DNA from 3 places in the Streptomyces sp. BBFR102 genome. Region 3 is predicted to be linked to each of the others. Evidence: riboswitches for the same ligand, from Rfam matches in the RefSeq annotation. Region 3 holds a riboswitch; each other region holds the start of a gene.
The links. A riboswitch is a leader RNA that binds a small molecule or an ion and turns the genes downstream of it on or off. The one in region 3 is predicted to bind cobalamin.
Positions count from the first base shown of each region.

Region 1: another riboswitch for cobalamin. It lies ahead of ACSLIC_RS18710 (ribonucleoside-diphosphate reductase subunit alpha); the one in region 3 lies ahead of ACSLIC_RS04340 (cobalamin biosynthesis protein).
Region 2: another riboswitch for cobalamin. It lies ahead of ACSLIC_RS22580 (ABC transporter substrate-binding protein); the one in region 3 lies ahead of ACSLIC_RS04340 (cobalamin biosynthesis protein).

Region 1 covers NZ_CP195757.1:4,176,722-4,180,993, reverse strand. Annotated here, with positions in the region: gene ACSLIC_RS18720 (carbon starvation CstA family protein) at 1-399, shown strand, start outside; gene ACSLIC_RS18715 (YbdD/YjiX family protein) at 396-638, shown strand; cobalamin riboswitch at 993-1,115, shown strand; gene ACSLIC_RS18710 (ribonucleoside-diphosphate reductase subunit alpha) at 1,254-3,629, shown strand; gene ACSLIC_RS18705 (ribonucleotide-diphosphate reductase subunit beta) at 3,629-4,272, shown strand, end outside.
Region 2 covers NZ_CP195757.1:5,109,580-5,113,851, reverse strand. Annotated here, with positions in the region: gene ACSLIC_RS22585 (MMPL family transporter) at 1-2,073, shown strand, start outside; cobalamin riboswitch at 2,140-2,330, shown strand; gene ACSLIC_RS22580 (ABC transporter substrate-binding protein) at 2,391-3,440, shown strand; gene ACSLIC_RS22575 (FecCD family ABC transporter permease) at 3,437-4,272, shown strand, end outside.
Region 3 covers NZ_CP195757.1:941,108-945,379, reverse strand. Annotated here, with positions in the region: gene ACSLIC_RS04345 (cobyric acid synthase) at 1-1,033, opposite strand, end outside; gene ACSLIC_RS04340 (cobalamin biosynthesis protein) at 1,030-2,016, opposite strand; cobalamin riboswitch at 2,143-2,268, opposite strand; gene ACSLIC_RS04335 (hypothetical protein) at 2,428-2,649, opposite strand; gene ACSLIC_RS04330 (anion permease) at 2,681-3,997, opposite strand.

The DNA of each region.
Region 1 (4,272 bases), 3.2 Mb from region 3:
TTCTCGGACGACCCGACCATCGGCTTCTTCGCGCAGCGCGCCAAGTACCAGGACGGCATCGACGCGGGCGAGGTGCTGGCCCCGGCCAAGTCGATGAGCGACATGCACACCGTGGTGACCAACTCCACCGTGGACGGCGTCCTGTCGATCGTCTTCGCGCTGCTGATCGTCATCGTCCTGGTCGACGCGGGCCGGGTCAGCTACCAGGCGATCCGCAGGCCCGAGTCGGTCAAGCTGGCCGAGGCACCGTTCGAGCAGTCGAAGATCGTCGCGCCGGCCGGGATGTTCCCGACCGCCGAGGAGAAGGCCGAACTGGCCCTCGTCGGCGCCGCAGCCCCGCTCCCCGACTCCGCCGGTGACGGCGGCGTCCCCGCGAAGCAGGGCGGCGACAAGGCATGAGCGGCGAGGCGGCCCGCCACCCCGGACGCCTCGGCGTGCTGGCCCACCGCGTGCGCGCCGGTGCGCGCTGGATCGGCTGGTACGTCCGGGAGGTGTCGGGCGAGACCGCGTACGAGAAGTACGCCGCGCACGTGCGGCGCCACGACCCGGACGCCGAGGTGATGACCCGCAGGCAGTTCGAACGCAGTCGCATGGACGCCCGCGAGGCGGACCCGCGCGACGGATTCCGCTGCTGCTGACCGCCCGGCGAGGCCGCCGATCCCCCGAGGGGGTCGGCGGCCTCGCCGTTTCCCGGACCGGGCGGTGCCCCTGGCGGCTCGCGTGCCGATCCGGGCGCGTACGCTCTCCGAGGTCGCCGCACCCCTTCGCGCGCCCCCCGTGAAACCCCGCCGGCCTGCGCACCGGGGCATCTCCCCGAGGCGTCGACAGCCCCTCGGGGACGGGCTCCGAAGCCGTTCCCGCAGAGATCCGGGCCCGGTCCGAGGGCGTCCACGAGGGGTTCGGGCATCCCGTGCGGGCGGGGTCGAATGACCCACCTCACAGCACACCTGACACAAGATATGGGGCCGCTTCGCGAGCGCGGCACAAGATGTATGCTCATGCTCGCTGTCGCCGCAGGGGAATCCGGTGGAAGTCCGGAACTGTCCCGCAACGGTGTGTTGGTGCGCTTTCGCGTACCCGCGAGTCCGAGGACCTGCCGGCAGCGCACCCGGCCGTCCGGTCCGGGTGCCGATGTCGTCCGGGCCTCGTGGAATGGGTTCGCGGACACGTGCGGACCCGTGTGCCCTGAGCCCGGCCTCCCGCCCGTACCCGCCGCCCTCCGCGAGGCTCCGAGCCGAGCGAGGGAGAGCTTCATGACCATCGCGCCAGCCGATCCGTCCACGGCCGAGGTGCGGGCCGAGGAGATCCAGGGCCCCGGGGGCGCGCTGCTGCGTACCCTCACCGACCTCACCGCGGATCTCCCCGACACCGACCCCGGCCGGGTGGCCGCCGCCGCGCTCCGGGGCCGCAACGCCGCCTCGGACGAGGCCGAGCTGCGCTCGCTCGCGACGGAGGCCGCCGCCGGTCTGATCTCCGAGGACCCCGCCTACTCCCGGCTCGCCGCCCGCCTGCTGACCCTCACCATCGCCGAGGAGGCCGCGGGCCAGGGCGTCACCACCTTCACCGGGTCGGTGGCCACCGGGCATCGCGAGGGCCTGATCGCGGACCGCACCGCCGCGTTCGTGGCCGCGCACGCCGAGCGGCTCGACGCGCTGATCGACCAGGCGGCCGACGACCGGTTCGGCTACTTCGGCCTGCGCACCGTGCACAGCCGCTACCTGCTGCGCCACCCGCACACCCGCCAGGTCATCGAGACGCCCCAGCACTTCATGCTCCGCGTCGCCTGCGGCCTCGCCGAGGACGACTCGGTCCGGGCGGTCGAGGAGGTCGCCTCGCTCTACCGGCTGATGAGCGCCCTGTCCTACCTGCCCTCCTCCCCCACCCTCTTCAACTCCGGCACCCGGCACCCGCAGATGTCCTCCTGCTACCTGCTGGACTCCCCCAAGGACGAGCTGGAGTCGATCTACGACCGCTACCACCAGGTCGCCCGGCTCTCCAAGCACGCGGGCGGCATCGGTCTCGCCTACTCCCGCATCCGCGCCCGGGGTTCGCTGATCCGGGGCACCAACGGGCACTCCAACGGCATCGTGCCGTTCCTCAACACGCTCGACGCCTCGGTGGCCGCCGTCAACCAGGGCGGCCGGCGCAAGGGCGCGGCCGCGGTCTACCTGGAGACCTGGCACGCCGACGTCGAGGAGTTCCTGGAGCTGCGGGACAACACCGGCGAAGACGCCCGGCGCACCCACAACCTCAACCTGGCGCACTGGATTCCGGACGAGTTCATGCGCCGGGTCGACGCCGACGCCCACTGGTCGCTCTTCTCCCCCTCGGACGTCCCCGAGCTGACCGACCTGTGGGGAGACGCCTTCGACGCGGCCTACCGCGCGGCCGAGGCGGCGGGTCTGGCCAAGCGGACCATCCCGGCGCGTGAGCTGTACGGCCGGATGATGCGCACCCTCGCCCAGACCGGCAACGGCTGGATGACCTTCAAGGACGCCTCCAACCGCACCGCCAACCAGACGGCGCTGCCGGGCCACACCGTGCACTCCTCGAACCTGTGCACGGAGATCCTGGAGGTCACCGACGACGGCGAGACGGCCGTCTGCAACCTCGGCTCGGTCAACCTCGGGGCCTTCGTCACCGACGGCGCCGTCGACTGGGAACGGCTGGACGAGGCGGTGCGCACCGCGGTGGTCTTCCTGGACCGCGTGGTCGACATCAACTTCTACCCGACCGAGCAGGCCGAGCGCTCCAACTCCCGCTGGCGGCCGGTGGGCCTGGGTGCGATGGGCCTCCAGGACGTCTTCTTCCAGCTCCGGCTCCCCTTCGACTCCGCCGAGGCCCGGCAGCTCTCCACGCGGATCGCCGAGCGCATCATGCTCACCGCGTACGAGACCTCCTGCGACCTCGCCGAGAAGAACGGGCCGCTGCCCCACTGGGACCGCACCCGCACCGCGCGGGGCGTGCTCCACCCGGACCACTACGACACCGAGCTGACGTGGCCCGAGCGGTGGGAGGCGCTGCGCGCCCGGGTAGCGAAGAGCGGTATGCGCAACGCGCTGCTCCTGGCCATCGCCCCGACGGCCACCATCGCCTCGATCGCGGGCGTCTACGAGTGCATCGAGCCGCAGGTCTCCAACCTCTTCAAGCGCGAGACGCTCAGCGGGGAGTTCCTCCAGGTCAACTCGTACCTGGTCCAGGACCTGAAGCGGCTCGGCGTCTGGGACGCGCGCACCCGTGAGGCGCTGCGCGAGGCGAGCGGCTCGGTGCAGGGCTTCGCGTGGGTCCCCGAGGAGTTGCGGGCGCTGTACCGCACCGCCTGGGAGCTGCCGCAGCGCGGCCTGATCGACATGGCGGCGGCCCGGACCCCGTTCCTGGACCAGAGCCAGTCGCTCAACCTGTTCATGGAGACGCCCACCATCGGCAAGCTCAGCTCGATGTACGCGTACGCCTGGCGGAAGGGGCTCAAGACCACGTACTACCTGCGGTCCCGTCCGGCCACGCGGATCGCGCGTGCCGCCGGCGGCTCCGCCCCCACCACCGCCACCGTCCCGGCGCAGGCGGCCCCCGACGCGGAGGCCATCGCCTGCTCCCTGGAGAACCCCGAGTCCTGCGAGGCATGCCAGTAATGACCACCCCCGACACCACCCCGGCAGCGAACGCGCACACCGCGGGCACCGCGAAGAACCTGCTGGACCCCGGCTTCGAGCTGACGCTGCGCCCGATGCGGTACCCGGACTTCTACGAGCGCTACCGGGACGCGATCAAGAACACCTGGACCGTCGAGGAGGTCGACCTCCACTCCGACGTCGCCGACCTGGCGAAGCTCTCGCCGGGTGAGCAGCACCTGATCGGCCGGCTGGTCGCGTTCTTCGCCACGGGCGACTCGATCGTCGCCAACAACCTCGTGCTGACCCTGTACAAGCACATCAACTCCCCCGAGGCGCGGCTGTACCTGAGCCGGCAGCTCTTCGAGGAGGCCGTGCACGTCCAGTTCTATCTGACGCTGCTCGACACCTACCTGCCCGACCCGGCCGACCGCGCCGACGCCTTCGCGGCGGTGGAGAACATCCCCTCGATCCGCGAGAAGGCGGAGTTCTGCTTCCGCTGGATGGACTCGGTGGACAAGCTGGACCAGTTGGAGAGCCCGGCGGACCGCCGCAGGTTCCTGCTCAACCTGATCTGCTTCGCCGCCTGCATCGAGGGCCTGTTCTTCTACGGGGCCTTCGCCTACGTGTACTGGTTCCGCTCGCGCGGGCTGCTGCACGGCCT
Region 2 (4,272 bases), 4.2 Mb from region 3:
CTGCTGATCGCCTGGCTCGGCATCGGCGGCACCCTCGGCCCGTACGCGGGCAAGCTCGGCGAGGTCGCCACCAACGACCAGGCCGCCTTCCTGCCGCAGAGCGCCGAGTCCACCCAGGTGTCCGAGGAGCAGCGGGCCTTCTCCGCCGACGAGTCCGTGCCCGCCCTCGTCGTCTGGACCGCCAAGGACGGCGGGCGGCTGCCGGCCGACGCCCGCGAGGCCGCCACCGGCACCCTCGCCGCCCTCGCCGACGCCGACTTCACGGCCGGACGGCCCTCCCCCGCCCTCGCCTCCGAGGACGGCGAGGCGCTGGAGGGCGTCGTTCCGCTCCGCGCCGGGCTGGACGAACTCCAGCCCGTACTGGACGAGATCAGGCAGGCTGCGGCGAAGGTGCCGGGCACCGCGGTGGCCATCGCCGGGCCCGCCGCCAGCCAGGCTGACCTCTCCGACGCCTTCGCCGGGATCGACGGGCTGCTGCTGGGTGTCGCGCTCGTCGCCGTGCTGCTGATCCTGCTGGTGGTCTACCGCAGCGTGCTCCTCCCCCTGGTGATCATCTTCGGCGCGGTCCTCGCCCTCGGGCTCGCCTGCGCGGTGGTCTACGCACTGGCCCAGCGGGACGTGGTCCGCGTCGACGGGCAGGTGCAGGGCATCCTGTCGATCCTGGTGATCGGCGCCGCCACCGACTACGCGCTCCTGCTCACCGCCCGGTTCCGGGAGGAACTGAGCCTGCACGGCGACCGGTTCACTGCGATGCGGCTCGCCTGGCGGCAGTCGTTCGGGCCGATCACCGCCAGCGCCGCCACCGTCGCCCTCGGCCTGCTGGCCCTGCTCCTGAGCGACCTCACCAACAACCAGGCGCTCGGCCCGGTCGGCGCCATCGGCATCGTCTGCTCGGTCTTCAGCGCGCTCACCTTCCTGCCCGCCGCCCTGGTCCTGCTGGGGCGTGCCGCCTACTGGCCGGCCCGCCCCAAGGTCACCGGCACCGGCGGCAGCCACCGCCTGTGGCAGCGGGTCGCCGACCGGGTCGACCGGACGCCGCGCAGGGTCTGGGCGATCACCCTGGCCGCCCTCCTGGCGTGCGCGGCCTTCGCCCCGACGCTGACCAGCCGGGGTGTCCCGCTGGACGAGATCTTCGTCAACGACGCGCCCTCGGTCTCCGCCCAGGAGACACTGAGCCGCCACTTCCCGGGCGGCGCGGGCAACCCGGCCGTCGTCATCGCCGACGCCGGCCGGGCCGACGAGGTGGTCGCGGCGGCCGAGAAGACCGCGGGCGTCGCCTCGGTCGCGCCGGTCACCGAGTCGGGGCGGCCGGGCGGCGGCGAACCGCGGGTCGTGGACGGACGGGTGCGGATCGACGCCACGCTCCAGGACGGCGCCGACAGCGACGCCGCCAAGGAGACCGTGGCCCGGCTGCGGACCGCCGTGCACGCGGTCGACGGCGCCGACGCCCGGGTCGGCGGCTACACCGCGCAGCAGTACGACACCCAGCGCACCGCCGAGGCCGACCGGAACCTGATCATGCCGGTGGTGCTGGCGATCATCCTCGTCATCCTGATCGCGCTGCTCCGCTCGCTGGTGACGCCGCTGCTGCTGGTGCTCACCGTGGCGCTGAACTTCGCCGCCACCCTCGGCATCTCCGCGCTGGTCTTCACCCACGTCTTCGGCTTCTCCGGGACCGACGCCTCCGTCCCGCTCTACGGCTTCGTCTTCCTGGTGGCCCTCGGCGTCGACTACAACATCTTCCTGATGTCCCGGGTCCGCGAGGAGACCGCGCTGCACGGCACCCGGGAGGGCGTCCGGCGCGGCCTGACCACCACCGGCGGCGTCATCACCTCGGCCGGCGTGGTCCTGGCGGCGACCTTCGCGGCGCTCGGCGTGATCCCGCTGGCCTTCCTCGCCCAGATCGCCTTCATCGTCGCCTGCGGCGTGCTGCTCGACACCCTGGTGGTCCGCTCCCTGCTGGTGCCCGCCCTGGTCCGCGACATCGGCCCCGCCTCCTGGTGGCCGGGGGCGCTCAGCCGCCGGGCCGAGCCCGCGAAGGAGGCCGCGAGCGAGCCCCGCATGACTGCATGACCGCATGACCGCAGGCCGTACGCATACCACGGACCTCCCCCGCCCCCGGGCGCGGGAGGTCCGCTGTGCTAGCTTTCGCACGCCAGTCGTACCCACGCATCTCGATGCGAACGGGTCAGGGAATCCGGTGCGAATCCGGAACTGACGCGCAGCGGTGAGGGTGACGGGCGGCGCAGTACGCCACTGGGGCATCCCCGGGAAGGCGCGCCGTCCGGACGACCCCGAGTCCGAAGACCTGCTGGCCCCCCGCCCGTACGGGCGGGGTTCCTGTACGCCAGGCTCCGCGACCGAGCCTCGACACCGAAAGCAGCGCCCCCGTGCCCGTTGCGCCCTTCCGCCGGACCTCCCTCGCCGCCTCCTGCACCGTCCTCGGCCTGTTGCTCACCGCCTGCGGAGGAGGTGACGTCGAGTCGGCCGGTGCGAAGGGGGCCGGGGCGACGACGCTGGAGAACTGCGGCCGCGCCGTGCGTGTCGAGCAGCCGCCGCGGCGCGCCGTCTCGCTCAACCAGGACTCCACCGAGATCCTCCTCTCGCTCGGCCTCGCCGGCCGGATGGCGGGCACCGCCACCTGGACCGACCCGGTCCTGCCCCACCTGGTGAAGGAGAACGCCGAGGTCGAGCGGCTCGCCGACAACAACCCCTCCTTCGAGAGGGTCCTCGACGAAGAACCGGACTTCGTCACCGCCTCCTTCGAGTCGACCCTCGGCAAGGGCGGCGTCGCCACCCGCGAGGCGTTCGAGGACCTCGGCGTGGGCACGTACGTCTCGCCGGCCGACTGTGCCAAGTCCGACACCGGCGACGGCGACGGCTCGCGGGACAAGCCGCTCACCATGGCGGACATCCACGGCGAGATCACCGACCTGGCGAAGGTCTTCGGCGTCGAGGAGCGCGGGGAGAAGCTCGTCGCCGACCTCACCCGGCGGGCCGCGGAGGCCGCCGCCGGACTCGGCACCAGGAAGGCGCCCGAGGACGAACGCCCCACGCTGCTCTACTGGTTCGCCAACTCCGAGGCGCCGTACATGGCCGGCTGCTGCGGCGCGCCCGGCATCATCACCGAGGCCGTCGGGGCGAAGAACGTCTTCGACGACACCGAGGACGAGTGGCCGCAGATCAACTGGGAGGCGGTCGCCGACCGCGACCCCGACGTCCTGGTCATCGGCGACCTGACCCGCAAGTCGCAGACGGCGGAGAGCGCCGCGGAGAAGATCGCGTTCCTGGAGTCCGGCCCCGCCACCCGCGCCATGACGGCGGTGAAGGAGAAGCGGTACGTGCTGCTGAGCGGTGCCGCGATGAACCCCTCGATCCGCACCGTCGACGGGATCGAGGAAGTCGCCGCCAAGCTGCGTGAGTTCGGGCTCGCCAAGTGACCGCCACCGCCGCGCGGCCCGCTGCGAGGGACGGGCGGACGCGGCGACCGGGGGCGTGGACGCTCAGCCTCCTCGCCCTGGCCCTGCTGCTGGCCTCCGTCTCGGTCGCCATCACCATCGGCCCGGCCCACGTCTTGGTCCCCGACGTGTGGGCCGTGGTCCTCTCCCGCCTCGGCGGCGGCGAGAGCGGGCTGACCCCCGTCCGTGAGGGCATCGTCTGGGAACTGCGGCTGCCGCGTACCGTGCTGGCGGCCGTCTGCGGGGCAGGGCTCGCGGTCTGCGGTGTGGTCATGCAGTCGCTGCTGCGCAACCCGCTGGCCGACCCGTTCGTCCTCGGTGTCTCCTCCGGGGCCTCGACCGGCGCGGTCGCCGTGGTGGTCCTGGGCCTGGGCGGCGGCGCGCTCTCGGTCTCCACCGGTGCCTTCGTCGGCGCCCTGGTCTCCTTCGGGCTGGTGCTGCTGCTCAGCCACAGCCTGGGCGGCACCACCGACCGGGTGGTGCTCTCGGGCGTCGCGGGCATGCAGCTCTTCTCGGCGCTCACCTCGTTCGTCGTGATGTTCGCCGCCGACGCCGAACAGACCCGGGGCATCCTCTTCTGGCTGCTCGGCAGCCTCTCCGGTGCCACCTGGACCGACGTGTGGGCGTGCCTGGCGGTGCTGATGGCGGCCCTGGTGGTGTGCGGGGCACGAGCCGTCCAGCTCGACGCCTTCGCCTTCGGTACGGAGAGCGCCGCCGCGCTCGGTGTCCAGGTGGCGCGCACCCGGCTGATCCTGCTGAGCGTCACCGCGCTGCTCACCGCCGCGCTGGTCAGCGCGGCCGGGGCGATCGGTTT
Region 3 (4,272 bases):
CGGCCCGCCGCAGCAGCGCGTCCGCGAGACCCCGCTCGCGCAGCCAGGCCAGCGCGCGGACCGTGCCCCGGGTACCGGGGACGACCACCAGGTCGGCGTCGGCCAGCTCCTCGGCCCGGTCCACGAACCGCACCACCACGCCCGGTTCGGCGGCCAGCGCGTCCACGTCGGTGAAGTTCGACATCAGCGGCACCGCGCAGACCGCGACCCGCAGTACGTCCTCGCCGACCGGCGGCGCCACCACCGGCTCACGGACCGCCCCGCGCAGCGAGGACCGCAGCCCGTCCTCCTCGTCGATGCCCAGTCCGCCGACGTACGGCAGGACGCCGTAGGTGTGCCGTCCGGTGAGGGAGCGCAGCATCTCGACGCCGGGCCGCAGGAGGGCGACGTCCCCCCGGAACTTGTTGACGACGTACCCGGCGACCAGCGCCTGGTCCTCGGGGGCCAGCAGCGCCGTGGTGCCGAAGAACGAGGCGAAGACGCCGCCGCGGTCGATGTCGCCGACCACCAGCACCGGCAGTCCCGCCGCCCGGGCCACGCCCATGTTGACGATGTCGGTACGGCGCAGGTTGATCTCGGCGGGGCTGCCCGCGCCCTCGCAGACCACCACGTCGTGGGTGGCCCGCAGCCGGGCCAGGCAGTCCAGGACCGGCTCCAGCAGCGCTTCCCGCCGGCCGCCCGACACCGCCCGGCCCGGTTCCCCGGGGCGTGCCGAGCCGAAGAAGCCCTGGGCGCTCAGCTCCCCGACCGGCTTGCCGAGCAGCACCACCTGGCTGGAGCGGTCGCCGCCGGGCTTGAGCAGCACCGGGTTCATCAGCGCCGTCGGCTCCACCCGGGCCGCCTGCGCCTGCATCGCCTGGGCCCGGCCGATCTCCGCGCCCTCCCGTGTGACGAAGGAGTTCAGGGACATGTTCTGCCCCTTGAACGGCGCCACCTTCACCCCGCGCCGCGCCAGCCACCGGCAGATGCCGGCCGTCAGCACGCTCTTCCCGGCGTCCGAGGTGGTCCCCGCGATCAGCAGCCCGCCGCTCATGCCCCTGCCCGTCCCTTTCCCGTCGCCGCGCGCCGTGCGCGCCCGCGTATCGCTCCGGCGGCCAGCCGCGCACCCGCCCCCGCCACCAGTGCCAGCGCGCCGACCCGCCGGGAGAGCCGGGCGGCCCGCTCGATGTCACCGGGCCGCACCGCGCGGCCCGTCCCGCCCAGTACCGGCCGGTGCTCGGTCCGCCCGCCGTACGCGAGGGTGCCGCCGAGCCGCACGCCGAGCGCCCCGGCGAACGCCGCCTCGACCGGGCCCGCGTTGGGGCTCGGGTGGCGGTGCGCGTCGGTGCGCCAGGCCCGCACGGCGCCGCGCGGGTCGGGCCCGGCGAGGACGGCAAGGGCCGCCGTCAGCCGGGCGCCCGGGTGGCCGACGGCGTCGTCGAGCCGCGCCGAGGCCCAGCCGAACCGGCGCAGCCGGGGCGACTTGTGGCCGACCATCGCGTCCAGCGTGTTGACGGCGCGGAAGCCGACCAGGCCGGGCACACCCGCCAACGCGCCCCACACCAGGGCGCCGACCACCGCGTCCGAGGTGTTCTCGGCGACCGACTCCACCACGGCCCGGGCCAGCGCCCCGGCGTCCAGCGCCTGGGGGTCACGCCCGCAGAGCCGGGGCAGCAGCCGCCGGGCCTCGGCCACGTCACCGGCCTCCAGGGCGGCGCCGATCGCCCGCGCCTCGCGCACCAGCGAGGTCCCGCCGAGCACCGCCCAGGTCGCGGCGGCGGTCAGGACGACGGCCGCGCGGGGGTGAGGGCGTACCGCGCGGGCGGCCAGCGCGGCGCAGGCGGTGGCGCCGCCGGCGCACAGGGCGGTGTGCAGCGCGCCCCAGCCCCGGTGGTCGTGCCACAGGCGCCGCTCCACCGCCGAGGCGGCCCGGCCGAAGAGGGCCACGGGGTGGCCCCGGCGGGGGTCGGCGAAGAGGGTGTCGGCCAGCAGCCCGGCGGTGGCGCCGTACGCGAAGACGCGGTCGGCCCGGTCCACGGGGCTCAGCCGGTTCGGCGCTCGGCGTACCGGGGGAGCGGGGGAGGGGGCGGCGACGGGCAGCCACGCATGGCGGTGTGTCCTCACTCAGGGTCCGCGCCCTGGTTCGACGTGACCGGGGGCGAGAGTCTCCTGGCTTCCGGATCGGCGGCACCCCCTGGCCTTCCCGTCCTCGCGGACCGTGGCGCTCGTGCGGAGATGCCGCTCCCCGGTGACAGTGGCGGGACCGCGCCGGATTCGCACCGGCTTCCTCTGCTGCCTCCGTGTTTTGGCCCCAGCAGTCCACCACGGCCCCGGAACGCCCGTCAACTCGCCGTTGACCTGCGACGAAGAGCGTGTGGAGCCGGGTACGGCGAAGGGCGGGCCGGACGGTGTACGTCCGGCCCGCCCTTCCCTGGCGGGGGATGGCCCTCAGGTCACGATGATGGAGATCCCGTAGGCGACCGCCGCCGCGCAGAGCGCGAAGCAGAGGTAGCCGCCGGCCTTCGCCGCGGTCCCCGACCCGCCGTCCCGCGTGCTGGTGGCGCCCTTGGAGAGCCCCACGATGCCGAGGGTGAAGAAGCCGACGAGTGCGACGGTGACCACGAGGCTCACGCCGAAGACGGAGCCGAGGGCTGCCCAGTCGATGTGCATGGTGAGGTGTCCTTACGTACGCGGGGCCGGGTCAGACCTTGGCCGGCCGGGCAGCCGGTTCGGCGGTGGCGGAGCCCGGCTGGGCCGGGATCGAGGCGAGCGGGGAGCCGCCCGCCGGTGCGCCGCCGTCCTGGCCGCCCAGCGGCCGGGCACCCGCCTCGTCGGAGGCGGCGGCCGCGCCGGTGGGCGGCGGGGCGACGGAGGCCATGGCCTGGGTGACGACGCCCGACGGCCCGTCCTGGACCGGCTCGACGTCGTTGACGTTGTCGTGGGTGACGGGGGAGCGGCGCGAGCGGAGCCAGATCGCGAAGGACCCGCCGACCAGGAGGACCGTGGTGGCGGCGACGCCCCAGTCGCCCTGCTTGGTGAGGAGTTCGGCGGCCGCGCCGACCAGGGCGGCGGCCGGCAGGGTCAGGCCCCAGGCGACGAACATCCGGGTGGCGGTCGACCAGCGGACCACGCCGCCCTTGCGGCCGAGGCCCGCGCCCATCACCGCGCCGGAGCACGACTGGGTGGTGGAGAGGGAGAAGCCCAGGTGGGAGGAGGCCAGGATGACCGTCGCGGCGCTGGTCTGGGCGGCGAAGCCCTGCGGCGGCGTGAGGTCGGTGAGGCCCTTGCCCATGGTCCGGATGATGCGCCAGCCGCCCAGGTAGGTACCGAGCGCGATGGCGATTCCGGCGGAGACGATGACCCACAGCGGGGGGTTGGAGCCGGGCGCGAGGACACCGCCGGTGACCAGGGCGAGGGTGATGACACCCATCGTCTTCTGGGCGTCGTTGGTGCCGTGCGCCAGCGAGACCAGGCCGGCCGAGGCGATCTGCCCGGCGCGGTAGCCCTTGGCGGTGGACTTCTCGTCCACGTTCCGGTTGATCCGGAAGGTGAGGCGGGTGGCGAGCATCGCGGCGAGGCCGGCGACGATCGGCGCGGCGAGCGCGGGCAGCAGCACCTTGGTGACCACGGTGCCGCCGTTGACGGAGGACCACCCCGCCGACATCACCGCGGCGCCGATGAGTCCGCCGAAGAGCGCGTGCGAGGAGCTCGACGGCAGACCGACGAGCCAGGTCAGAAGATTCCACAGAATGGCGCCTACGAGGGCGGCGAAGATGACTTCCGTCTTCAGGCCGTCCTCGTTGATGAGTCCGCCGGAGATCGTCTTGGCGACCTCCACGGAGAGGAACGCGCCGACGAGGTTGAGGACGGCGGACATCGCCACCGCCGCCTTGGGCCTCATCGCGCCGGTCGAGATGGTGGTGGCCATCGCGTTGGCTGTGTCGTGGAAACCGTTCGTGAAGTCGAACACGAGAGCGGTCACGATCACGATCCCGAGGAGAAGCGTGATGTGTTCCATTTACCCGGACTTCTGTGGGACGTCGTTGGCTCCTCGAACGTAGGGGCGTTGGGTGAACAGAAGATGAACTGGGGCGGGCAACGTGGTGACCCGAAACGGAGTCCCCTCGGCCGCCCCGCGCCCGGACCCGCCCCGACCCCTTGGGAGAGCGGCCCCGAGCCCCCTCGCCGGGCCCGGCTCGCGGGCTCCCGCGCGGTTTCCGCAGCCTCCCGATGTGAGGCAGGTCGCACCCCACACAGGGGTGCGGGGCGCCGGAAGCGGAATGAGACGCCCGC